DNA from 3 places in the Streptomyces sp. NPDC050147 genome. Region 3 is predicted to be linked to each of the others. Evidence: riboswitches for the same ligand, from Rfam matches in the RefSeq annotation. Region 3 holds a riboswitch; each other region holds the start of a gene.

Region 1 (7,590 bases), on a different contig from region 3:
ACTGGCAGGTCCTCGCCGAGCGCGAGCCGTACCCCTCGGTGCCCCACAAGCGCCTCCTGCGGCGCGAGCGACGCGCGAAGACCCTCACCGAGGTCGGTGAGCTCGAACTGGGCGGCGACGCACGCCTAGTGGCTCTCCTTGAGCAGTACGCCCTCGCGTACGGCCTCGACCCCCGTGCGACCCCGGCGAGCGCGGCGGTCCTGCCCTACATGGAGCACACCTTCGGCGCGTGGTCCGTGCGGGGCGGGATGCGCGCGCTCGCCACCGCCGTGTACGAGCGGTGCCTCGCCCGGCGGGTCGAGTTCACGTTCGACTCCCCCGTCGCCCGGATCATCGAGAAGGACGGCCGCGCCGCGGGCGTCGAGCTCGCCGACGGGACGGCGCACGAGGCGGACTTCGTGGTCGCCGGTGTCGCGCCCGGCGCATTGGACGGCTTGCTGTCCGGTGTGTCCGCCCTGCCCGGCGGATCCGGTGTGAACATACGGGCGGAGGGTGAAGTCCGGCCCCGTTCCGGACTGCCGAGCCGTCTGATGGTCTTCCTGGCCCTGACCGGCGCGCGACCGGGCGGGACGCCGCACCGGACTGTGCTGCACACCCCTGACCGCCAGGACGAGCTCGACCGGCTCTTCGGGGACCGCCCCGGACTGCCCGAGGCCCCCACCCTCACGGTGCTGCGCCCGGCCGACCCCGCGCTCACCCCCGACGCCGGACACGAGGCGGTCACGCTGACGGTGACCGTGCCCGCACACACGGAGGTCACCGAAGCCGACGTGGAGCGGTTGCTCGACCGTGCCGAGGCCGTGGTGCCCGGGCTCCGGGGCCGCCTGCTGTGGCACGAGGTCCGCACCCCCGCCGACATCGCGGAGGCCACCGGCGCCGACGGCGGCGCGGTCCCGCCCCCGTCCCTCGCAGCGGGTGAGGGCCGACTGCTGCACCCGGCCAACAGCACGCGCCTGCCGGGACTTTTCGCGGTCGGCGGCTGGGCCCACCCCGGCGGCGGTCTCCCGCACGCGGGCATGTCCGGCACGCTGGTCGCGGGACTGATCGTGGAGGGACCGGAGTTCCGCGGCTCGCAGTGAGCGGCAAAGGCCTGCGGCGCCGGCGCCGCAGGCCTCAGGATCAGTACGGGTGATCAGTACGGGCAATTAGTACGGGTACCGCCCGTTTCAGTACCGGTACTGCTCGTTGTACCCCGCGTCGTAGCCGTTCCCCTGGCCCTGCTCGCCCTGGTAGGGATACGGCTGCTCCGGCGGGAGTTCGCCGCCGTACTGCCCGTAGGGGTCCTCGACGCTGCGCTGCTGGGGGACCCAGACGCCGCCGGGCGGCGTGTCGTTGTACGTCCCGGCCCCGCTGCCGTAGGGATCGGGGCCGGGGTAGGGCGCGTACTGCTCCTGGCCGCCGTACGTGTCGTAGCTCTGCTGGCCGCCGTACGACTGCGTCCCGATGTACGGGTCGGAGTACGCGGCGTACTGCTGCTGCCCCGTCTCGCCGTACGCGTACGGCTGCTGGGGGTCGTAGCTCGCGGTGGCGTACGTGTCGTAGCCGCTGTCCGCGGCGGCCGACTGCTGCTCTGCGTACGCCGCGTCGCTGTAGACGCCGTACTGCCCGGTGTCGTCGGGCAGCGGCTCCGGCGCGTAGACCCCGGTGCCGGGGGGCGTCTCGGGCGGCGGTCCGGCGGGGCCCGCCTCCTCGTACTCCAGGTCGGAGACCTGGAGCGTCGGCTCCTGGGAAGCCTCGGCGCCCCGCGGCTTCGTCTTGCGGCGCTTGCTCAGGCCGGGCTGGCCGCCGAGCGCCCAGCCGGTCGAGAAGCCACGGCGGAAGGAGAGCGTCACGTACGTCTGCCCGGTGGCGAAGGCGATCGCGCCCGCCCCGATGACGGGCACCGACGGCAGCAGCACGCCGATGACCACGCCGAGGAAGCCGCCGAAGGCGAGCAGCCGCCAGCGCAGCCGCGCCTTGTACTGCAGCAGCACTTCGCCGAGCAGCCACAGCGCGACGCATCCGAACGCGATGTAGAGGACCGTCCAGCCCATGTACGCCCCTCTCCCCACGGCCGCCGCCCTCAGGGGTACGACCGGTCAGGTCTGCGGGTGATGCAGACCCAGATTCTCGTAAATTTCCAGCGTCGCCGTGGAGTTGTTCAGCGTGATGAAGTGCAGCCCCGGCACACCCTCGTCAAGGAGTCGCGCGCAGAACTCCGTCGCGAACTCGATGCCAATGGAGCGTACAGCCGCCGGATCGTCTTTGGCTGTGAGGATGCGCTCTTTGAGCGCCGGGGGGAAGGAAGCGTTGCTGAGCTGGGGCAGCCGCTCCAGCATGCGCACGTTCGTCACCGGCATGATCTCCGGGATGATCGGCGTCGAACAGCCCGCCGCCTCGACCCGGTCACGAAGCCGCAGATACTCCTCCGGGTAGAAGAACATCTGTGTGATCGCGTAGTCGGCGCCGGCGCGGCACTTGTCGACGAAGTGCCGGACGTCGGTGTCCCAGTCGGGCGAGCGCGGATGCATCGCGGGGAAGGCCGCGACGCCCACGCAGAAGTCGCCCGACTCCTTGATCAGCCGGACCAGTTCGGCGGCGTAGGTCAGGCCCTCGGGGTGCTTGACCCAGTCGGCGAGGGGGTCGCCGGGCGGGTCGCCGCGGACCGCGAGCATGTTCCTGATGCCGGCGTCCGCGTACTGCCCGATGATGTTGCGCAGTTCGGCCACGGAGTGGTCGACCGCGGTGAGGTGGGCGACCGGCGTGAGCGTCGAGTCGGCGACGATCTGCTGCGTCTCCTTGACCGTGCCCGCGCGCGTCGAGCCGCCCGCTCCGTACGTCACGGAGACGAAGCTGGGGGCCACCGCCTCGACCCGGCGCAGCGCGTTCCACAGGTTCCGCTCGCCCTTCGGGGTCTTCGGCGCCGAGAACTCGAACGAGTACGTCGTCTTGCCGGTCGCGAGCATGTCGCGCACGGTGCGTGCGCGATCAGTTCTGGTGGAAGCAGTGCCTAGGGCCATACGGGCAGGTTAGCGACGGGGCACCACTACCGGCCAATCCCCGTCCACCCTGCGGACAGCCTCGCCGAAGGTTGGCCGAAGATCGCCGATCAGGCCGTACGCAGCCGCTTCGCGAAGTCGGCGGCCGCGGCCCCCGGATCGTCCGCCTCCGTGATCGCCCGTACGACGACGACGCGGCGGGCGCCCGCTTCGAGCACCTGGTCGAGGTTGCCCGCGTCGATGCCGCCGATGGCGAACCACGGGCGGTCCGTGCCGAGCGAGGCCGTGTACCGGACGAGGTCGAGCCCGGGGGCGTGCCGGCCGGGCTTGGTGGGGGTCGGCCAGCAGGGGCCGGTGCAGAAGTAGTCCACGCCGTCCTGCGTCGCCGCGGCGGCGGCCTCGGTGTCCGCGTGCGTGGAGCGGCCGATGAGAACGTCCTGGCCGAGGACGGCGCGGGCCGCGGGCACGGGCAGGTCGCCCTGTCCCAGGTGCAGCACGTCGGCGCCGATGGCGTGCGCGACGTCCGCGCGGTCGTTCACCGCGAGGAGCTTGCCGTGCCGGCGGGCGGCGTCGGCGAAGACCTGGAGGTGTTCGAGCTCCTCGGCGGCCTCCATGCCCTTGTCCCGCAGCTGCACGATGTCGACGCCGCCGCCGAGGACGGCGTCGAGGAACTCGGGGAGGTCTCCCTGGCGCTTGCGGGCGTCCACACACAGGTAGAGGCGGGCGTCGGCGAGCTGCTCGCGGGCAGGCTTGGTGGCCATGGAAGAGGTCCCCCCGGTCGTCGGTGGCCCGCGGGCCACGCGTCCCCGGAGGGACGCGCGGCCCGCGCGCGACGGTTTTCCGTTTCGGTCAGACGGCGAGCGCCTGGGCGCGGCGCTTCACCTCCGTGCCGCGATTCTCGCTCAGGGCCTGCGCGGGGGTGCCGGGCAGGGTCGGGTCGGGAGTGAAGAGCCACTCCAGCATCTCTTCGTCGCTGAAGCCGTCGTCCCGCAGGAGCGTCAGGGTGCCGGTGAGGCCCTTGACGATCTTGTCGCCGTCGATGAAGGCGGCCGGCACCGCGAGCGCGCGGTTCTCACCACGGCGCACGGCGATCAGCTGGCCCTCCTTGACCAGCTGGCGCACACGCGTCACCTCGACGTCGAGCATTTCTGCGATGTCGGGAAGGTGGAGCCACTCGGGGACGAGAGCATCAGTCTTTGCGTCAATCTCGGTCACGGGGTCAAGCGTATCTCCGGGCACCGACAACGGCCGAGCAGAGGCTCCGGTCGTGCGGCACCGCTACGGCCGCAGTGCCTTCTTCAGCGGAACCGAGGGGTCCGACGCCAGCTCGGCGGAGAGGCGGGCGCTCGCCTCGATCAGTTTGCGGCCCTGCGCCAGGTCCCTGGGGCGGCCCACCGCGAGGACGGCCACCAGGGCCCCCTGCCGCAGCCAGCACACGGTCCAGGCCACGCCCGAGGGGTCACCGCGCCACACCAGCTCGTCGGCGGACGCGTGATGGCCCGCGTACTGGACGAAGCGGCCGAACTGCTCGGACCAGAAGTACGGGACGGGGTCGTACGCCGAAGGGGTCTCGCCGATGATGTTCGCCGCCGCCGTGCGCGGCCCCTGGAGGGCGTTGTCCCAGTGGTGGACGAGGAGACGCTCGCCATATCTTCCCGAAGGGAAGGAGGCGCAGTCGCCGACCGCGTACACATCGGGCTCCGACGTGCGCAGGTGGTCGTCGGCGAGGATCTCCCGGTGGGCGCCCAGCGCGATGCCGGAGTCCGCGAGCCATCCCGTGGCGGGGCGTGCGCCGATGCCGACGACCACCGCGTCCGCGGGCAGCCGGGTGCCGTCGGCCAGGAGCACACTGCCGGGCTCGACGCGGTCCACGCGCGCGCCGGTGCGCAGTTCGGCGCCGGAGTCGGCGTACCAGGCCGCCATCGGGGCGGCGACCTCCGCGGGCAGCGCCCCGGCCAGCGGTCGCTCCGCGGCCTCGACCACGGTGACCGAGCAGCCCGCCTCGCGTGCGGCGGTCGCGAACTCGGCGCCGATCCAGCCCGCGCCGACGACCACGATGCGGTGCTGCTCGGCGAGCACGGGCCGCAGCCGCTCGGCGTCGTCGAGCGTGCGCAGCAGGTGGACGCCGGGGACTCCGGAGGCGCCGGGCAGCAGGATCGGTTCGGCGCCGGTGGCGATGACCAGGGCGTCGTAGGGAACCGGGCCGCGGGCGGTGTCCAGTTCGTGGTCCGCCGGGCGGACGCCCGTGACCTCGTGGCCCAGGCTCAGGCCGATGCCGAGCGCCTCGAAGTCGATGTCGAAGGCGGAGCCCTCCGCCTTGCCGAGCAGCACGGCCTTGGACAACGGCGGCCTGTCGTACGGCTGGTGGGGCTCCGCGCCGATCAGGGTGACCGCACCGGCGAACCCCTGCTCGCGCAGGGCCACGGCGGTCTGCACCCCGGCCATCCCCGCGCCGACGATGACCACCCGGCGCTCTTCCTGCCTCTGCTGCTCGCTCACTCGATCACTGTAGGGCGGCGCACGAGGCGTACCTCAGAGCTCGACCAGGAGATCTCTGACACACCGTCACTGCTCATACCCGGACAGCTCCCCCTACTGCCGCCGAACGCCAGGGGCTAGGGTGGCCGGTGCAGAGCACTCGCGGGAGCCCGGACGCACCGGGCTGAGAGGGAGGCTGGACGGCCTCCGACCGTACGAACCTGATCCGGGTCATGCCGGCGAAGGGAGGGGCTGGACACCCATGCATCCACCTACACCACCCCGTACGACGAGCACGACCGATGTCCTTGTCGTCGGGGGCGGCATCATCGGCCTGGTCACGGCCTGGCGGGCGGCACAGCGCGGCCTGTCCGTCGCCGTCGTGGACCCCGAACCCGGCGGCGGCGCGGCGCAGGTGGCCGCGGGCATGCTGGCCGCCGTCACCGAGCTGCACTACGGGGAGCAGACGCTGCTCGGCCTCAATGTGGCCTCCGCGCGGCGCTATCCCGAGTTCGCCGCCGAGCTGACGGAGGCGAGCGGCCGCGAACTCGGCTACCGCGCGTGCGGCACGCTCGCCGTCGCGCTCGACTCCGACGACCGTGCCCATCTGCGCGAGCTGCACACGCTTCAGCAGCAGTCGGGGCTCGCCTCGGAGTGGCTGAGCGGGCGTGAGTGCCGCCGCCTTGAGCCGATGCTCGCGCCGGGCGTCCGGGGCGGCCTCCGGGTCGACGGCGATCATCAGGTCGACCCGCGCAGGCTCGCGGCGGCGCTCCTCGTGGCCTGCGAGCGGGCGGGCGTGGTCTTCCACCACGCGTGGGCGCAGCGTCTGTCGGTGGCCGGCGACCGGGCCACCGGCGTCGTGCTCGCCGACGGCACCGCTCTGGAGGCCGGTCAGACCGTGCTCGCGGCGGGCAGCCTCAGCGGGCGCCTGGCGGGGGTCCCGGAGGGCGTCCTGCCGCCCGTGCGCCCCGTGAAGGGCCAGGTGCTGCGGCTCACGGTGCCGCGGCGGTACGCGCCGTTCCTGAGCCGCACCGTGCGCGCCGTGGTGCGCGGCAGCCACGTCTACCTGGTGCCGCGCGAGAACGGCGAGCTCGTCGTGGGCGCGACCAGCGAGGAGCTCGGCTGGGACACGACGGTCACGGCCGGCGGCGTGTACGAGCTCCTTCGGGACGCCCACGAACTCGTACCCGGCATCACGGAACTGCCGCTGACGGAGACCCGCGCGGGCCTGCGCCCCGGCTCCCCCGACAACGCGCCGCTGCTCGGCCCGACCGCGCTCCCCGGCCTCCAGCTGGCCACCGGGCACTACCGCAACGGCGTCCTGCTGACGCCCGTCACCGGCGACGTACTGGCCCATGCCCTCACCACCGGTGAACTGCCCGACGAAGCGCGGGAGTTCACCCCCCTGCGCTTTGCCGGTAACCCCCTTACGCAGCGTTCCATGGAGCAGCCCGCATGACTCTCCCAGCCGTTACAGCCGTCTCCGTGAACGGAGAAGCACGCGATGTGGCCGCGGGCACCACGCTCGAAGCCCTCGTCGCCACGCTGACCGCGGCCCCCTCCGGGGTCGCCGCCGCGCTCAACGAAACCGTCGTCCCGCGCGCGCGGTGGGCGACCACCCCGCTCGCCGACGGGGACCGCGTCGAGGTCCTCACCGCCGTCCAAGGAGGCTGAACCGACATGGCAGACGACCCCTTCGTCATCGGCGGGCTCACGCTTTCCTCCCGCCTGATCATGGGTACGGGCGGTGCGCCCAGCCTCGACGTGCTCGAACGTTCTCTCGTCGCCTCCGGTACGGAGCTGACGACGGTGGCGATGCGCCGCCTGGATCCCGCAGTGCAGGGCTCGGTGCTCTCCGTCCTCGAGCGGCTCGGCATCCGCGTCCTGCCGAACACGGCGGGCTGCTTCACCGCGGGCGAGGCCGTCCTGACCGCCCGGCTCGCGCGGGAGGCGCTCGGCACCGACCTGGTCAAGCTGGAGGTCATCGCGGACGAGCGCACGCTGCTGCCCGACCCGATCGAGCTCATCGACGCCGCGGAGACTCTCGTGGACGACGGCTTCACGGTCCTCCCGTACACGAACGACGACCCGGTCCTCGCCCGGAAGCTGGAGGACGCGGGGTGCGCGGCGATCA
Region 2 (7,590 bases), on a different contig from region 3:
GGTCAACTCGGGAGCCGGTACGGCCACCTTCCAGGCCGCCTGGCTCCTGAACGGCGGCCAGAAGACCGACATGGAGCGCCTGGAGGACCACCATCTGCAGTGGATGGCCCGTCTCGACGCGATCGAGGCGGAGGACGGGCATCTCCTGATGCACTCCGACACGACCGCCTATCTGGATTACGGCGACTCGATCGAAGCCGTGAACGACACGGTCCGCGAGACCCTCACGCGCAATGACGCCGACGAGTGCTGGGACCTCTTCCGGAAGTTCACCAAGCGTTTCGCCTTCCGCGACGAGTCGGGCCCCCAGGCCGTACGCGAACTCCTCGACATGTACGGCGGCCATCGCGTCGTGCATGGCCACAGCCCCATCCCGTATCTGCTCGGCGATGTCGGCTCCGAGGACGACTCGGACGGCGGCGGTCCCGTCATCGAGGGCCCGCACATCTACGCAGGCGGCCTGGCCATCGCCATGGACGGCGGCGTGACCATGGCCGGAAAGCTGCTGGTCTGCCAACTTCCCTTGGATAACTGAGCGTTCGCGGGGCAGGCGCACCAATACAGGATCACGCTGGCCAGGGGGTCTATTTCTGGAAACCCCCTGTCACCGCGTGCCTTCACGGCTCTACCATCGGCTTATCCGTAGCAGGCTCCCCTCCGTTTCTGCCCGACGGCTCGCACCCATGCGAGCCCCAAGCCCTACGGAGCATCGGGGGATGCACATGAACAGCGCTCCACACCTGCTCAATGAGGACCGCCCCGAGTACGAGCGGATCCTCGATGAGGCGCTGCGCACGGCACCGACTCGTCCTGATCTCGCCGCGGTGGGCGAGCGGCTCAATCCCGAGCAGCTGCGCACCATGGCCCTGAACGCCACTGCGCTGATCACTGCCGCCGCCACGACCGAATACACGCACTATGTGAAGGTCCGCGAAGAACTGCGCGAAAGCGGATCTGCCGCACCATCCATCCGGGAGCGGAGCACCGAGGGTCCGGCGGAAGCCGGCTCCGGCGGCATCGGTCTCGCCACCACGATGGGGGAGGTCACCACCCAGGCTTCAGGGGCGGGGGCCATCGCCGTCGTCGCGGTGCTCGCACCGGTTCTCGCCGGGGCGGCCGCCGCGATCTTCCTGCTCGTGGGCTACATCCTGAAGATGCTCAACCCCGAGCCCGCCTTCGCGGAAACCCTGCTCACGGCAGGGTGGCTGTTCGGCGCGCTCACCGCAGGGGCCATCCTGATCGCCGCGATCGGCCTGCTCCTGACCGCCCTGCGCAACGGCGCCACGTCGCTCCAGGCCGGTCCGTACGGAGAACGGAACGAGGAGGTGGTTCGCGCCAGGGAAGCCTGGAGCGAGGCACTCATGGAGCGCGGCATCCTGCCGTTCCTGCGGGAGGCGCTCGCGGACCCGGGGACGGCGCACGCCGCTCGTACACCGTCGCCGGGCCCAGGCAACCGCATGCCGCAACTCGGCTACAACAGGCCGGGGTTCAGCAGCCCGGAGGGCGGCCCGGCGGCGGGACCGCGCCCGAGTTTCTCGAGCCCGGACTTCTCGAGCCCGGACTTCGGCGGTCCCGACCACAAGCCGGAGTAGTACGCGACGCTGCTTCGGGCGGGCGTGCTGCCCGCCCGAAGCACGGCGCGTGCCGGTATCGGTCAGTCGGCGATGGGCAGGTACACGCGGTTTCCGGCTGCCGCGAACTCCTTGGACTTCTGCTCCATGCCCGCCTCGATCTCGCCCCGCGTACCGCCGTGTTCACGCCGGATGTCGTGCGAGATCTTCATGCTGCAGAACTTCGGCCCGCACATCGAGCAGAAGTGTGCTGTCTTCGCGGGCTCCGCCGGCAGCGTCTCGTCGTGGAACTCCCGTGCCGTGACGGGGTCCAGGGCCAGGTTGAACTGGTCCTCCCAGCGGAACTCGAAGCGTGCGTCCGAGAGCGCGTCGTCCCAGTCCTGGGCGCCCGGGTGCCCCTTGGCGAGGTCCGCCGCGTGCGCCGCGATCTTGTACGTGATGACTCCGGTCTTCACGTCATCACGGTTGGGCAGGCCCAGGTGCTCCTTGGGCGTGACGTAGCAGAGCATCGCCGTGCCCCACCAGCCGATCATCGCGGCGCCGATGCCGGAGGTGATGTGGTCGTACGCGGGCGCGATGTCGGTGGTCAGCGGGCCGAGGGTGTAGAACGGCGCCTCCTCGCAGATCTCCTGCTGAAGGTCGATGTTCTCCTTGATCTTGTGCATCGGGACGTGACCCGGGCCCTCGATCATGGTCTGTACGTTATGACGCTTGGCGATCGTGTTGAGTTCCCCGAGGGTGCGCAGCTCGGCGAACTGCGCCTCGTCGTTGGCGTCCGCGATCGAACCGGGGCGCAGACCGTCGCCGAGCGAGTACGTCACGTCGTACGAGGCGAGGATCTCGCAGAGCTCCTCGAAGTTCTCGTAGAGGAAGCTCTCCTTGTGGTGCGCGAGACACCAGGCCGCCATGATCGAGCCACCGCGCGAGACGATGCCGGTCTTGCGGTTGGCGGTCAGCGGGACGTACGGAAGGCGCACGCCCGCGTGCACCGTCATGTAGTCCACGCCCTGTTCGGCCTGCTCGATGACCGTGTCCTTGTAGATCTCCCAGGTCAGCGCCTCGGCCTGGCCATCGACCTTCTCCAGGGCCTGGTAGAGCGGCACGGTCCCGATGGGGACGGGGGAGTTGCGCAGGACCCACTCGCGGGTGGTGTGGATGTTGCGCCCGGTGGACAGGTCCATGACCGTGTCGGCGCCCCACTTGGTCGCCCAGGTCATCTTGTCCACCTCCTCCTCGATGGAGGAGGTGACCGCGGAGTTGCCGATGTTGGCGTTGACCTTCACCAGGAACTTCTTGCCGATGATCATCGGCTCGATCTCCGGGTGGTTGACGTTGGCGGGGATCACCGCCCGGCCCGCGGCGACCTCGGCGCGCACGACCTCGGGGTCGAGGTTCTCGCGGATCCCGATGAACTCCATCTCGGGCGTGATCTCGCCACGGCGGGCGTACGCGAGCTGTGACACCGCCTGGCCCCCGCGGCCCCGGCGCGGCTGGCGCGGACGGCCGGGGAAGACCGCGTCGAGGTTCTTCAGGCCTCCGCGCGGCGAGGTGTGCTTGATCCCGTCGTCCTCGGGGCGGGGCGGGCGGCCCACGTACTCCTCGGTGTCGCCGCGGGCGATGATCCAGTTCTCGCGCAGCGGCGCGAGGCCCCTGCGGACGTCGGTGTCGATGGACTCGTCGGTGTACGGCCCCGAAGTGTCGTACAGGGTCACGGCCTTGCCGTTGGTGAGGTGCACCTGGCGGACCGGCACCCGCAGGTCGGGGCGCGAGCCCTCGACGTACGCCTTGTGCCAGCCGATGGACTTCCCGGCCTCCGCCTCGACGGTGTTCTCGTCGCTGCTGGAGGCAGGCGTGCGTGCGTCCGATGTGGTCATGAGACCTACTCCCTACGCCGGCATTACCCGGTAACAGGTTCGGCGGTCGACGCAGCGGATTCCGTACGGCTCGTGCACTTTTTGTGCCGCTTCGTACGGAGTTCAGCGCCCTCTCAGCCCGGTGCTCCGAGCTCCCGCGATTGCAAAGGTGACACCACGCTAGCGTCATGTCGGGCGCGCTGAACAGAGGGCCCCCTCCGTTCTTGCGATGATCGGTCAGTGACCACCACACAGCCGCCGTCCCAGCCGCCCGTCCCGAACCGTCCCCCGGACCCGCACGGGCACTCCCACAGCCACGGTCCTGCCGCGCCGGTATCGAAGCATCTGCGCAAGGTCATCGCCGCCGTGCTGATTCCTTTCGCCACGGCGGTGGTCGTGGGCCTCGCGGTGCTCTGGCCCGGCGGCGCGCCCGGCCATGAGCGCACCGGAGTCGGCTTCGACCGCCAGACCCAGTCGGCCGACGTGACGAAGGTGCAGGAGCTCCCCTGCAAGGACGTGAACGCCTCACAGACCCCGCCCAACGGTGACACCTCCACCGCCGAAGGGCAGTCCGCGGAGTCCCGCGCGAAGGGCATCTGCAAGAAGGCGACGATCGAGGTGACCAGCGGCAAGGACAAGGGCCGCACCTTCACCGAGATCGTCCAGCCGGACTCACCGCGGCAGTTGCGCCAGGGCCAGCAGGTGGTGGTCGCCTACGAGCCCACGGCCCCCGAGGCGCTGCAGTACGCGGTCACCGACGTGAACCGCAAGTTCCCCATGGCGCTGCTCGCCGGGATCTTCGCGCTCGCCGTCGTCGTGGTGGGACGGCTGCGCGGCGTCATGGCCCTGGTCGCCCTGGCGTTGAGCTTCCTGGTCCTGACGTTCTTCATCCTGCCGGCGATCCTGCAGGGCTCGAACCCGCTGGTCGTGGCGGTGATCGGGGCCAGCGCCATCATGCTGATCGCGCTCTACCTGTGCCACGGCCTCACAGCGCGTACGTCGGTCGCGGTCCTCGGCACGCTGATCTCACTGCTCCTCATCGGACTGCTCGGTTCGCTCTTCATCGGCTGGGCCTCGCTGACCGGCAACACGGACGACAACACCGGCCTGATCCACGGCCTGTACCCGTCCATCGACATGAGCGGCCTGTTGCTCGCCGGCGTCATCATCGGCTCCCTCGGCGTGCTCGACGACGTGACGGTGACGCAGACGTCCGCGGTCTGGGAACTGCACCAGGCCAACCCCACGATGGGGTGGCGCGGTCTGTACGGCGCCGCCATCCGCATCGGCCGCGACCACATCGCCTCGGTCGTCAACACCCTGGTGCTTGCCTACGCGGGCGCCGCGCTGCCCCTGCTGCTGCTCTTCTCCATCGCCCAGAGCAGCGTGGGCACCGTGGCCAACAGCGAGCTGGTGGCCGAGGAGATCGTGCGCACGCTGGTCGGCTCGATCGGCCTGGTCGCCTCTGTGCCGGTGACGACAGCGCTCGCGGCCCTGGTGGTCTCGGCTGACCGTTCGGCCGCCACAGCCCGGCCAGCGGGCGCGAACCACCCGGGAGGCACGAACCCCCCGGGCGCCACCGACGCGCACGGAGACGGTGCCACCCGCACGACTCCCGCCCCCAAGCAGAGCCGCGGCGGAAAGGGCCGCCGCCGCAAGGCCTGAACGGAAGAGGTGCCGCCGGAAGGCCAGGGCGTGCGGAAGGGACGCCGCCGCAAGGCCAGACCGGCCGATGCCGCAAGGCCAGAGCGGCCGATGCCACGAAATGCAGCAATCTGCCGTACGGCTGCGCCACTTGTCCTCCGGAGTCAGCCCGCGCTCTGCTCCTCGGCGAGGATCCGGTCCAGCGCCTCGTCCAGGTGTGTATCGAAGTCGGCGAGCGCCCGCTCCTGCCCCAGCGGAACCAGCTTGTCCGTACGGTCCAGGAAGGCGAGCAGCGGCGGAATCCCCACCCGGAACAGCGCCTGGTCCGTGGCGACCTGGAGCCGGATGAGCACCTCGTCCAGCAGCTCCGGGTCGGTGGGGGCGATGTGCACGTCCCCGTCACCGCACGCCCCGCCCACCCCGTCGACCAACAGCTCGCGACCGAAGGCCCAGGTCACCGGCGCGTCTCCGGGGAGGTGAAAGGTCAGCCGGACGGCGTAGGGATCGTCGGTTTCATATCGCAGCTCCACCGGGATGCGAAACGACAACTCCTCGGAAACGAGGAAGCTCATCATGACCTCTGCCTGGACCGACTCGCGCATCGCCCGCCTACCCCGTCGCTAAAGCTCGACTGGCCAGGAACCAACTCCCTGACACTCATGGCATCTTGCTTAACGTACACATCAGATCACAAGGAGTGAGTTTTCAGATGCTGATAGAGAAAGCAAGTGTCCTTAACAGTCTTCCGATCTCGCCCTGCAAACGCTCGGCGGCGGGGAGCAGTCGGTCCGCCTGAGAGACCGGGACGGAAATCGCCATCGTGGCAGCCGTGTTACCCACAGTGATCGGAATCGCCGCGCAAACCGTCCCCAATGCGTACTCCTGCCGCTCCACCACGGGCTGCATCCGGCCCATCGCGTCGAGGCGGCGGATGAGAGTGCGGTCGTCACGGACCGAGTAGCGGGTGACCGACTGCACCGGATAGCGGGAGAGGTGGTCCTGCCGCTGTTCGTCGTCGAGTTGGGAGAGCAGACATTGCCCGATCGCATGGGCGTGTCCGGTCTCGCGGAAGTCGGCCCATTCCTCCACCGCCGGATTCCCCGGCGTGTCGGCGACGGCAACGACCTCGATCTCGCCCTCGCGATAGACGGCGAAGTACACCGGCACGCCGATCGCGTCCCGCCAGTGCTCCAGGGCCTCACCGATCATGCCGCGACGATTCTGCTGTGCCCCGCTCGCACTCAGCCGCTCGGCCGCCTCGCCGAGCACGAACAGGCCCTTCTCCCGGCTCAGGTAGCCCTCGTGCGTCAGCGTCCGCAGCAGGTGATACGCCGTGGGCAGTGCGAGCCCGGCCTCCCGGGCCAACTGCTTGGCCGGCGCCCCCTCCTGGTGCGCGGAAGCGGCTTCCAGCAGACGCATCGCCCGCTGCACCGAGCCAATGAGAGTGGGCGCGGTGGCAGTTGAGGTCGACACGGCCGACGTCGCCGCGTACGCGGGGTCGTTGGACGAGATATCGGCGGGTGTGGCGTCAACCGTGGCCAAGGTTCACTCCCGAAAACGCGTGGGGGTCCCGCCCGTGCCCGGGGCTACACGGGTGGAAGCGTGATGCGCCCGCACGCGGGGCTCACCCCGCGTCGGTTTTCGGACTCTAACCGCTGGCCGCCGGCCCAAGGCGCCGCAGCAGAAAACTTCCCCCACCCGAGCGAACTGTTGCGAGAAGTCACCAATCGCTGCGCGAAGAGGTCGAGCCGGATATGAACTTCCGTACGACGTAGATGAGTCCACCCACCAAGGCGACGAAAATCAGTGCCTTGAACAGCAGGCCGACCACGAAACCGACGACGGTCGCTATCAAGCCGCCGAACACGACCAGGGCGATGACTGGCACCGCGATCCACTTCACCCACCACGGCAATCCCGAAAAGATCTCCTGCGCGGCCATCGTCCATACCTCTCTTTGCGTCCGTCCTGCTTCTTACATTCGATGCTAGGGCGGCAAAGGGCCCGACGGGGGCCTCGCATCCCTTGTCCTCCCCTGATCCGCCCCCTAGAGAACCCCGAGGTCGCAGCCCCGAGAAGTCAGCCCTGCGGCGTAGAGGATCAGCTCTCCAAAGAGCTGCCGACAGCGGAGGGTCAGCCCTCCGGCGGCGAGAAGACGACGAGCACCCGCAGGTCCTCGCTGATGTGATGGAACTTGTGGGCCACCCCGGCCGGCACGTACACCACGCTGCCGCGCGCTACTTGGGTGGTCTCCATGCCGACCGTGATCGACGCCCGACCACTGACGATCATGTACACCTCGTCCTGCTGGTGAGGCTGCTGCGGGTCGGACTCCCCGGCGTCCAGCGCGTACAGCCCGACCGACATGTTCCGCTCACGCAGAAACTGCAGATACGCGCCGTCGTTCGCGGCGCGCTCCGTCTCCAGTTCATCCAGCCGGAATGCCTTCATCGTCCTCGTACGCCCCTTGCCCCAGCTAGCGAGCCGACCGCTCTGGCCGTCCGTCTGCAACGATCAGACAC
Region 3 (7,590 bases):
GGCGGGACGAGGAACGCCCCGCCGTCCGCCGATGTCAGCTCCCTGAAGTACGTGAAGCCGTAACCGTCGGGCCCGCTCAGCGACCGCTCGATCAGCACTCCGAGCGGCAGCAGGATCAGCACGGCGATCGTGACCATGACCCCGGCGAGCAGCGTCCACTGCCCCGCGCCGCGCGGTCGCCGCGCGACCGCGGAGGCGTCGACCAGCTTCAGGGCGGTCTCCCGCCTGCGCACGGTCCACGCGTGCACGGCGAGGATCACGCCGACCGCCGCGAACTGCACGATGGTCAGGACGGCGGCCGTCGACAAGTCGAGAAGCTGGGCGGTCTGCCGGTAGATCTCGACTTCGAGCGTGGAGTACGCGGGCCCGCCGAGGATCTGCACGACACCGAACGAGGTGAACGTGAACAGGAAGACCATGAGGGACGCCGCGGCGACCGCGGGACCGAGCGCGGGCAGGGTCACCGTCCGCCAGGCGGTCCACCGCGAGGCGCCGAGCATCCGCGCGGCCTCCTCCTGACGCGGGTCGAGCTGCGACCAGAGCCCGCCGACGGTCCGTACGACAACGGCGTAATTGAAGAAGACATGCGCGAGCAGAATCGCCCACACGGTGGTGTCGAGCCGCACGCCCCACATCTCGTCGAGCAGCCCGCCCCGGCCGAGCAGCGCGAGGAACGCCGTCCCGACGACGACCGTCGGCAGCACGAACGGCACCGTGACGACCGCCCGCAGGATCTGCTTGCCCCTGAACTCGAAGCGCGCGAAGACGTACGCGCCGGGGAGCGCGATCAGCAGCGTGAGCGCGGTCGAGGCGAGCGCCTGCCAGGTGGTGAACCACAGCACGTGCCGGACGTCGGACTGCCCGATGACGTCCGCGATCCGCCCGAACTGCCACTGTCCGCCCACCTTCAGGCCGCGCGCGACGATCGCGGAGACCGGATAGGCGAAGAAGACCGCGAAGAAGGCGACGGGCACGGCCATCAGGCCGAGCCGCGCCGCGCTCCCTCGGGTGGATCCCTTACGGTCCTTGCGGGCCGGGTCCTTTACTTCAGTACGAGCGAGGTCCACGACTTGACCCACTGCTCGCGGTTGTCGGCGATCTTCTTCGGGGCCATGGTCTCCGGCTTGTCGATCTTCGCGCCGTGCTCGACGAACAGCTGGGGCAGCTCGGCGTTCTCGCGCACAGGGTTCACGAACATGTTCAGCGGCATGTCCTCCTGGAACTCGCTGCTGATCAGGAAGTCGAGCAGCGCCTTGCCGCCCTTCTCGTTCCCGGCGTTGCTCAGCAGACCCGCGTACTCGACCTGCCGGAAGCAGGTACCGGTCGCGACGCCGGTCGGCGCCTCCTTGGGCTGCGGCTTGGCGTAGAGCACCTCGACGGGCGGCGACGAGGCGTAGGAGACGACGAGCGGCCGCTCACCCTTGGCCTTCTTGCCGCCCGCGGAGCCGGAGAACTCCTCGTTGTACGCCTGCTCCCAGCCGTCGACGACCTTGACGCCGTTGCTCTTGAGCTTCTTCCAGTAGCCCTGCCAGCCCTCGTCGCCGTACTGGGCGGCGGTGCCGAGCAGGAACCCGAGGCCGGGCGACGAGGTCGAGGCGTTCTCGGTGACCAGCAAGTCCTTGTAGGCGGGCTTGGTCAGATCCTCGAAGGACTTCGGCGGCGCCAGCTTCTTGTCGGCGAAGTACTTCTTGTCGTAGTTGACACAGATGTCGCCACTGTCGACGGGCGTGACCCGGTGCTTGCCCTGATCGACGCGGAACTGCGGAAGAACCTGATCTGAGCCCTTGGCCTCGTACGACTGGAAGAGGCCGTTGTCGAGCGCGCGGGAGAGCAGGGTGTTGTCGACGCCGAAGAAGACATCGCCCTGCGGGTTGTCCTTCGACAGGATCGCCTTGTTCACGGCGGCACCCGCGTCCCCGTCCTTGAGGACGTTGACCTTGTAACCGGAGCTCTTCTCGAACGCCTTCAGTACGTCCTTGGAGACGTTGAAGGAGTCATGGCTGACCAGCGTGACGCTCTTGGAGTCGGCCTTGTCGCCGCTGTCGGACGAGCTGCCGCACGCGGAGAGCGCGACGAGCCCGAGGGCAGCCGCGATCGCGGTGACGGTGATCTTCTTGGTGGTGCTCACTGAGTTCAACTGAGTTCATTCCTCCTGGAGTGACCAGGAAGAGACGCGGCCCTGCCCGCGGACCGGAAGGGGCCGCGGGCAGGGCGCAACAGCTTGAGTGATGACCGAACTTCCTACCCGGAATGACCCGGGCAAGGTTCAGAGGGTCTGCGGCCAACCTGTCCTTGGCTGCCGCACTCTCAGCGCTGTGGCGCTCCCCTGTCGGAATATGAAGATGTCTTCCGGCCAGACTAACGCTCGGACGCGGCGAGCTGACCGCACGCCCCGTCGATCTCCTGACCACGGGTGTCACGAACCGTGACAGGCACCCCATGAGCGGCGATGGCGTCCACGAAGGCCTTCTCGTCCTCCGGCCGCGATGCCGTCCACTTCGAGCCCGGCGTCGGGTTCAGCGGGATCAGGTTCACGTGCACGGGCTTGTTCTTGAGCAGCCGCCCGAGCCGGTCACCGCGCCAGGCGTGGTCGTTGATGTCCCGGATCAGCGCGTACTCGATGGAGAGGCGGCGCCCCGACTTGGCGGCGTACTCCCAGCCCGCCTCAAGCACCTCACGCACGTTCCACCGCGTGTTCACGGGTACGAGGGTGTCGCGGAGCTCGTCGTCGGGCGCGTGCAGCGAGATGGCGAGGCGGCACTTGAAGCCCTCGTCGGCGAACCGGTGGATGGCGGGCACCAGGCCGACCGTCGACACGGTGATGCCGCGCTGCGAGAGACCGACGCCGTCAGGCTCGGGGTCCGTGAGCCTGCGGATGGCACCGGTCACGCGGTTGTAGTTGGCGAGCGGCTCACCCATCCCCATGAAGACGATGTTCGAGAGCCGCGCCGGGCCGCCCGGGATCTCTCCGTCCCTGAGCGCCCGCATCCCGTCCACGATCTGGTGCACGATCTCGGCGGTCGACAGATTCCGGTCGAGTCCGGCCTGCCCCGTCGCACAGAACGGGCAGTTCATCCCGCAGCCGGCCTGCGACGAGATGCACATCGTCACGCGGTCCGGATAGCGCATGAGCACGGACTCGACGAGCGTCCCGTCGAACAGGCGCCACAGCGTCTTGCGGGTGGTGTCGTCGTCACAGCTGATGTGCCGCACCACGGACATCAGCTCGGGAAGCAGCGCTTCCTGGAGCTTTCCGCGCGCACCGGCGGGAATGTCGGTCCACTGCTCCGGGTCGTGCGCGTACCGCGCGAAGTAGTGCTGCGAGAGCTGCTTGGCGCGAAACGGTTTCTCGCCGACGGCGGCGACGGCTTCCTTGCGCTCGGCGGGCGTGAGGTCGGCGAGATGCCGCGGCGGCTTCTTGGCTCCGCGGGGCGCGACGAAGGTGAGTTCTCCGGGTACAGGCATGGTCCATCCAGTGTCGCAGACATACGGCAAGGGGCCCGCCGCCCTGTGGACGACGAGCCCCTCACCTACAAAAGTGCAGGTCAGGCCGAGCCAACGAAGATCACGAGCAGCAACCAGACCACCGGCGCCGTCGGCAGCAGCGAGTCGAGGCGGTCCATGATGCCGCCGTGTCCCGGCAGCAGCGTGCCCATGTCCTTGATGCCGAGGTCACGCTTGATCATCGACTCGCCCAGGTCCCCGAGCGTCGCGCTCGCCGCGACCGCGAGGCCGATGAGCAGCCCCTGCCACCACGTGCCGCCGTCGATCAGGAACTCCATGCACAGCGCGCCACCGGCCATCGCGAACGTCACCGCGCCGAGCAGGCCCTCGCGGGTCTTGCCGGGGCTGATGCGCGGGGCGAGCTTGTGCTTGCCGAAGCGCCAGCCGATCGCGTACGCCCCGGTGTCGCTGACGACGGTCAGCAGCAGGAACGTGAGCACCCGCATGTGGCCGTCGTCCGCGGTGAGCATCATCGCCACGAACGTGGCGAGGAACGGGACGTAGAACGCCGCGAAGACGCCCGCCGTGACGTCCTTCAGATAGCCCTCGGGCGGCTCGGTCATCCGCCAGACGAGCACCGCCAGCGCGGTCAGTGCCATGGCGACCCAGGCGCCCTCGGGGCCGCGGACGTATCCGGCGACGACCATCGCGGCGCCGCCCACCGCGAGCGGGACCAGCGGCGCCTTGATCTCCTTGCGCTCCTGCAGCCGCGAGGTGAGCTCCCAGAGACCGACCACGACGGCGACCACTATGACGCCGATGAAGACGGCCTTCACGATGAAGAGCGACGCGACGATCACCGCGCCGAGCCCCACGCCGACTCCTATGGCCGCCCCGAGATCACGGCCCGCGCTCTTCTTCTGCGGCGCTTGAGGCGCTTGAGGCGCTCGCGGAGCCTCTGGGGCGGGCTGTGATGCGCTGGGCATGGGCTCCTGGGGCACTTCAGGCATGTCAGGCACGATGGGCATGGGCTGCGTCTCTGCTGGATACAGGGCGTCATGCGCATCGTACGCGGGACCTGCCGGGGCAGCCCCTTGAGCAGGGCCCTGGTCGGGCGGCCCCCAGTACCCGGTTCTGGGAGGCGCCCCCCAGGAAGAGTCGTTCACGGATCGGATTCCTCAGTCCTCAGACTTCGAGCCCTCAGACCTCGAGCAGCTCGGCTTCCTTGTGCTTGAGCAGCTCGTCCACCTGAGCGACGTACTTCGCGGTGGTGTCGTCGAGCTCCTTCTCCGCGCGACGCCCCTCGTCCTCGCCGATGTCGCCGTCCTTCACCGCCTTGTCGATCGCTTCCTTGGCCTTGCGGCGGATGGAGCGGATCGAGATCTTGGAGTCCTCGGCCTTGGTCTTGGCGACCTTGATGTACTCCTTGCGGCGGTCCTGCGTCAGCTCGGGGAACGTCACCCGGATGATGTTTCCGTCATTGCCGGGGTTGACGCCGAGGTCGGAGTCGCGGATCGCCTGCTCGATGTTGCGCAGCGCGCTCTTGTCGAACGGGGTCACCACGGCCATCCGCGGCTCGGGCACCGAGAACGAGGCCAGCTGATTGATCGGCGTAAGGGCGCCGTAGTAGTCGGCCACGATCTTGTTGAACATCGCCGGGTGCGCACGGCCTGTGCGAATCGCGGCGAAGTCCTCCTTGGCGACCACGACGGCCTTCTCCATCTTCTCCTCGGCCTCGAGGAGGGTCTCTTCGATCACCACTTGCTCCTGCGTGTTGTGAGTGGGCTGGGGGCGCCCCCACACGGTGAAGTAGGGGGAGTCCATGGGGTGTCGGCTGCGTCGCGTCTCTTTCCCTGCACCGTGTCCGACCGGCAGGGCTTTGTCCATCCCTCGGGGAGTGCCCGAGATCAGGCGCGGTTGCCCTCGTCGCCCACGAGTGTGCCGATCTTCTCACCCTTGACGGCACGCGCGATATTGCCGGCGGAGAGCAACTCGAAGACCAGGATGGGCAACTTGTTGTCGCGGCACAGCGTGATGGCGGTCATGTCGGCGACCTTCAGGTCGCGGGTGATGACCTCGCCGTAGCCGAGCGCGTCGTACTTCACCGCGTCCGGGTTGGTCTTGGGGTCGGAGTCGTAGACCCCGTCGACGCCGTTCTTGCCCATGAGCAGGGCCTCGGCGTCGATCTCCAGGGCGCGCTGCGCCGCCGTCGTGTCGGTGGAGAAGTACGGCATGCCCATGCCGGCACCGAAGATGACCACGCGGCCCTTCTCCAGGTGCCGCACGGCGCGCAGCGGGATGTACGGTTCCGCGACCTGGCCCATCGTGATGGCGGTCTGCACGCGGCACTCGATGCCTTCCTTCTCCAGGAAGTCCTGGAGGGCGAGGCAGTTCATGACCGTGCCGAGCATGCCCATGTAGTCGGAGCGGGCCCGGTCCATGCCGCGCTGCTGCAGCTCGGCGCCGCGGAAGAAGTTGCCGCCGCCGATGACGGCCGCGATCTGGGCGCCGTCACGGACGACCGCGGCGATCTCCTTGGCGATCGCGTGCACCACATCGGGGTCGACGCCAAGGCCGCCCCCGCCGGCGAATGCCTCACCGGAGAGCTTCAGCAGGAAACGACCGGCGACTTTGTCGTCACCACTGTTTGTGTCGGCCTTGGTGGTCATGGAGTTCTCGCTTCTTTTTGCTCGGCGCACATACGAAGAAGGCCACTGCCGGTGGGGTGTTGTTCGCATCCCATGCTCGGCAATGGCCTCCTCGTCAGATCTGCGGTCGTACGTCGCGTACTGCGTGGGGTACGCGGGCGACCGCTGTCGACCCTAGCGGGGTCTACCGTCGATCGCGGTACGGACTCAGATGCCGACCTTGATGCGCGAGAAGCGCTTCAGGGTGACACCGGCCTCGTCCAGGACCTTCTGGACGGACTTCTTGTTGTCGAGCGCGTACGGCTGACCGAGGAGGGTGGCCTCCTTGAAGAAGCCGTTGACGCGACCCTCGACGATCTTGGGCAGCGCGGCCTCGGGCTTGCCCTCGGCGCGGGTGGTCTCCTCGGCGACGCGGCGCTCGGACTCGACGACCTCGGCCGGGACGTCCTCACGGGAGAGGTACTTCGGCGCGAAGGCGGCGATGTGCTGGGCGATGCCCTTGGCCAGGTCGGCGTCGGCCTTGTCCAGCTCGACCAGAACACCGATCTGCGGGGGCAGGTCGGGCATGGTGCGGTGCATGTACGCGGTGACGTACGCGCCCGAGAACTGGGCGAAGCGGTCGAGGACGATCTTCTCGCCGAGGTTGGCGTTGGCCTCGTCGACGTACGCCTGGACGGTCTTGCCGGCCTCGATCTCCGAGGCGAGGAGCGCCTGGAGGTCGGCCGGGGACGTCTTGGCGATGTGCGCGGCCAGCGAGTTCGCGACGGTCTGGAACTTCTCGCCCTTGGCGACGAAGTCCGTCTCGCACTTCAGCTCGACGATCACGCCGGAGGTGTTGTCGTCGGCGATGAGGGAAACCACGGCGCCGTTCTCGGCGGAGCGGCCCTCGCGCTTGGCGACGCCCTTCTGGCCCTTGATGCGCAGGGCCTCGACGGCCTTGTCCACGCTGCCGTCGGCCTCGTCGAGCGCCTTCTTGCAGTCCATCATGCCGGCGCCCGTGAGCTCACGGAGCTTCTTGACGTCAGCGGCGGTGTAGTTCGCCATGATCCTGAAATTCTCTTTCGGAGGTCTGAAAGATCTACGGGTGAACGGCGGGGGCCTGTGGGCCCCCGCCGTCAACTACCGAACCTGTGAAGGTCAGGCCTGCTCGGTCTCCGCGGCGGCGGGCGCCTCGACAGCGGCCTCGGCGGGGGCGTCGGCCTGCTCGGTCTCGGCGGGCTTCTCGGCCTCGGCCTCGGCGTCGGCGGCCTTCGGCTCCTCGGCCTTGGGCTCGTCAGCCTTCTTCTCGCCCTCGAGCAGGTCGCGCTCCCACTCGGCGAGCGGCTCGCCGGCGGCCTTCTCGCCCGGCTTCTGGTCGCCCGTGGCGACGCCGGAGCGGCTGATGAGGCCCTCGGCGACGGCGTCGGCGATCACGCGGGTGAGCAGGGTGACGGAGCGGATCGCGTCGTCGTTGCCCGGGATCTTGTAGTCGACCTCGTCGGGGTCACAGTTCGTGTCG

What was found. A riboswitch is a leader RNA that binds a small molecule or an ion and turns the genes downstream of it on or off. The one in region 3 is predicted to bind thiamine pyrophosphate.
Region 1: it holds a riboswitch for thiamine pyrophosphate, as region 3 does, so the genes downstream of both, thiO (glycine oxidase ThiO) here and AB0I94_RS18670 (thiamine ABC transporter substrate-binding protein) in region 3, are expected to answer to the same signal.
Region 2: it holds a riboswitch for thiamine pyrophosphate, as region 3 does, so the genes downstream of both, thiC (phosphomethylpyrimidine synthase ThiC) here and AB0I94_RS18670 (thiamine ABC transporter substrate-binding protein) in region 3, are expected to answer to the same signal.

The regions. Positions count from the first base shown of each region.
Region 1 covers NZ_JBFALJ010000001.1:162,235-169,824, forward strand. Annotated here, with positions in the region: gene AB0I94_RS00725 (NAD(P)/FAD-dependent oxidoreductase) at 1-1,079, shown strand, start outside; gene AB0I94_RS00730 (hypothetical protein) at 1,167-2,033, opposite strand; gene metF (methylenetetrahydrofolate reductase [NAD(P)H]) at 2,079-2,999, opposite strand; gene thiE (thiamine phosphate synthase) at 3,089-3,739, opposite strand; gene AB0I94_RS00745 (Rv2175c family DNA-binding protein) at 3,828-4,193, opposite strand; gene AB0I94_RS00750 (FAD-dependent oxidoreductase) at 4,257-5,477, opposite strand; TPP riboswitch at 5,609-5,721, shown strand; gene thiO (glycine oxidase ThiO) at 5,719-6,915, shown strand; gene thiS (sulfur carrier protein ThiS) at 6,912-7,130, shown strand; gene AB0I94_RS00765 (thiazole synthase) at 7,137-7,590, shown strand, end outside.
Region 2 covers NZ_JBFALJ010000010.1:67,442-75,031, reverse strand. Annotated here, with positions in the region: gene AB0I94_RS17475 (metallophosphoesterase) at 1-535, shown strand, start outside; gene AB0I94_RS17470 (hypothetical protein) at 717-1,592, shown strand; gene thiC (phosphomethylpyrimidine synthase ThiC) at 1,655-3,445, opposite strand; TPP riboswitch at 3,438-3,593, opposite strand; gene AB0I94_RS17460 (YibE/F family protein) at 3,665-5,089, shown strand; gene AB0I94_RS17455 (SsgA family sporulation/cell division regulator) at 5,233-5,670, opposite strand; gene AB0I94_RS17450 (IclR family transcriptional regulator C-terminal domain-containing protein) at 5,774-6,499, opposite strand; gene AB0I94_RS17445 (DUF5326 family protein) at 6,789-7,010, opposite strand; gene AB0I94_RS17440 (cupin domain-containing protein) at 7,202-7,519, opposite strand.
Region 3 covers NZ_JBFALJ010000011.1:89,037-96,626, forward strand. Annotated here, with positions in the region: gene AB0I94_RS18665 (iron ABC transporter permease) at 1-980, opposite strand, end outside; gene AB0I94_RS18670 (thiamine ABC transporter substrate-binding protein) at 1,043-2,128, opposite strand; TPP riboswitch at 2,221-2,338, opposite strand; gene rlmN (23S rRNA (adenine(2503)-C(2))-methyltransferase RlmN) at 2,359-3,465, opposite strand; gene AB0I94_RS18680 (phosphatidate cytidylyltransferase) at 3,546-4,610, opposite strand; gene frr (ribosome recycling factor) at 4,645-5,202, opposite strand; gene pyrH (UMP kinase) at 5,352-6,113, opposite strand; gene tsf (translation elongation factor Ts) at 6,300-7,136, opposite strand; gene rpsB (30S ribosomal protein S2) at 7,230-7,590, opposite strand, start outside.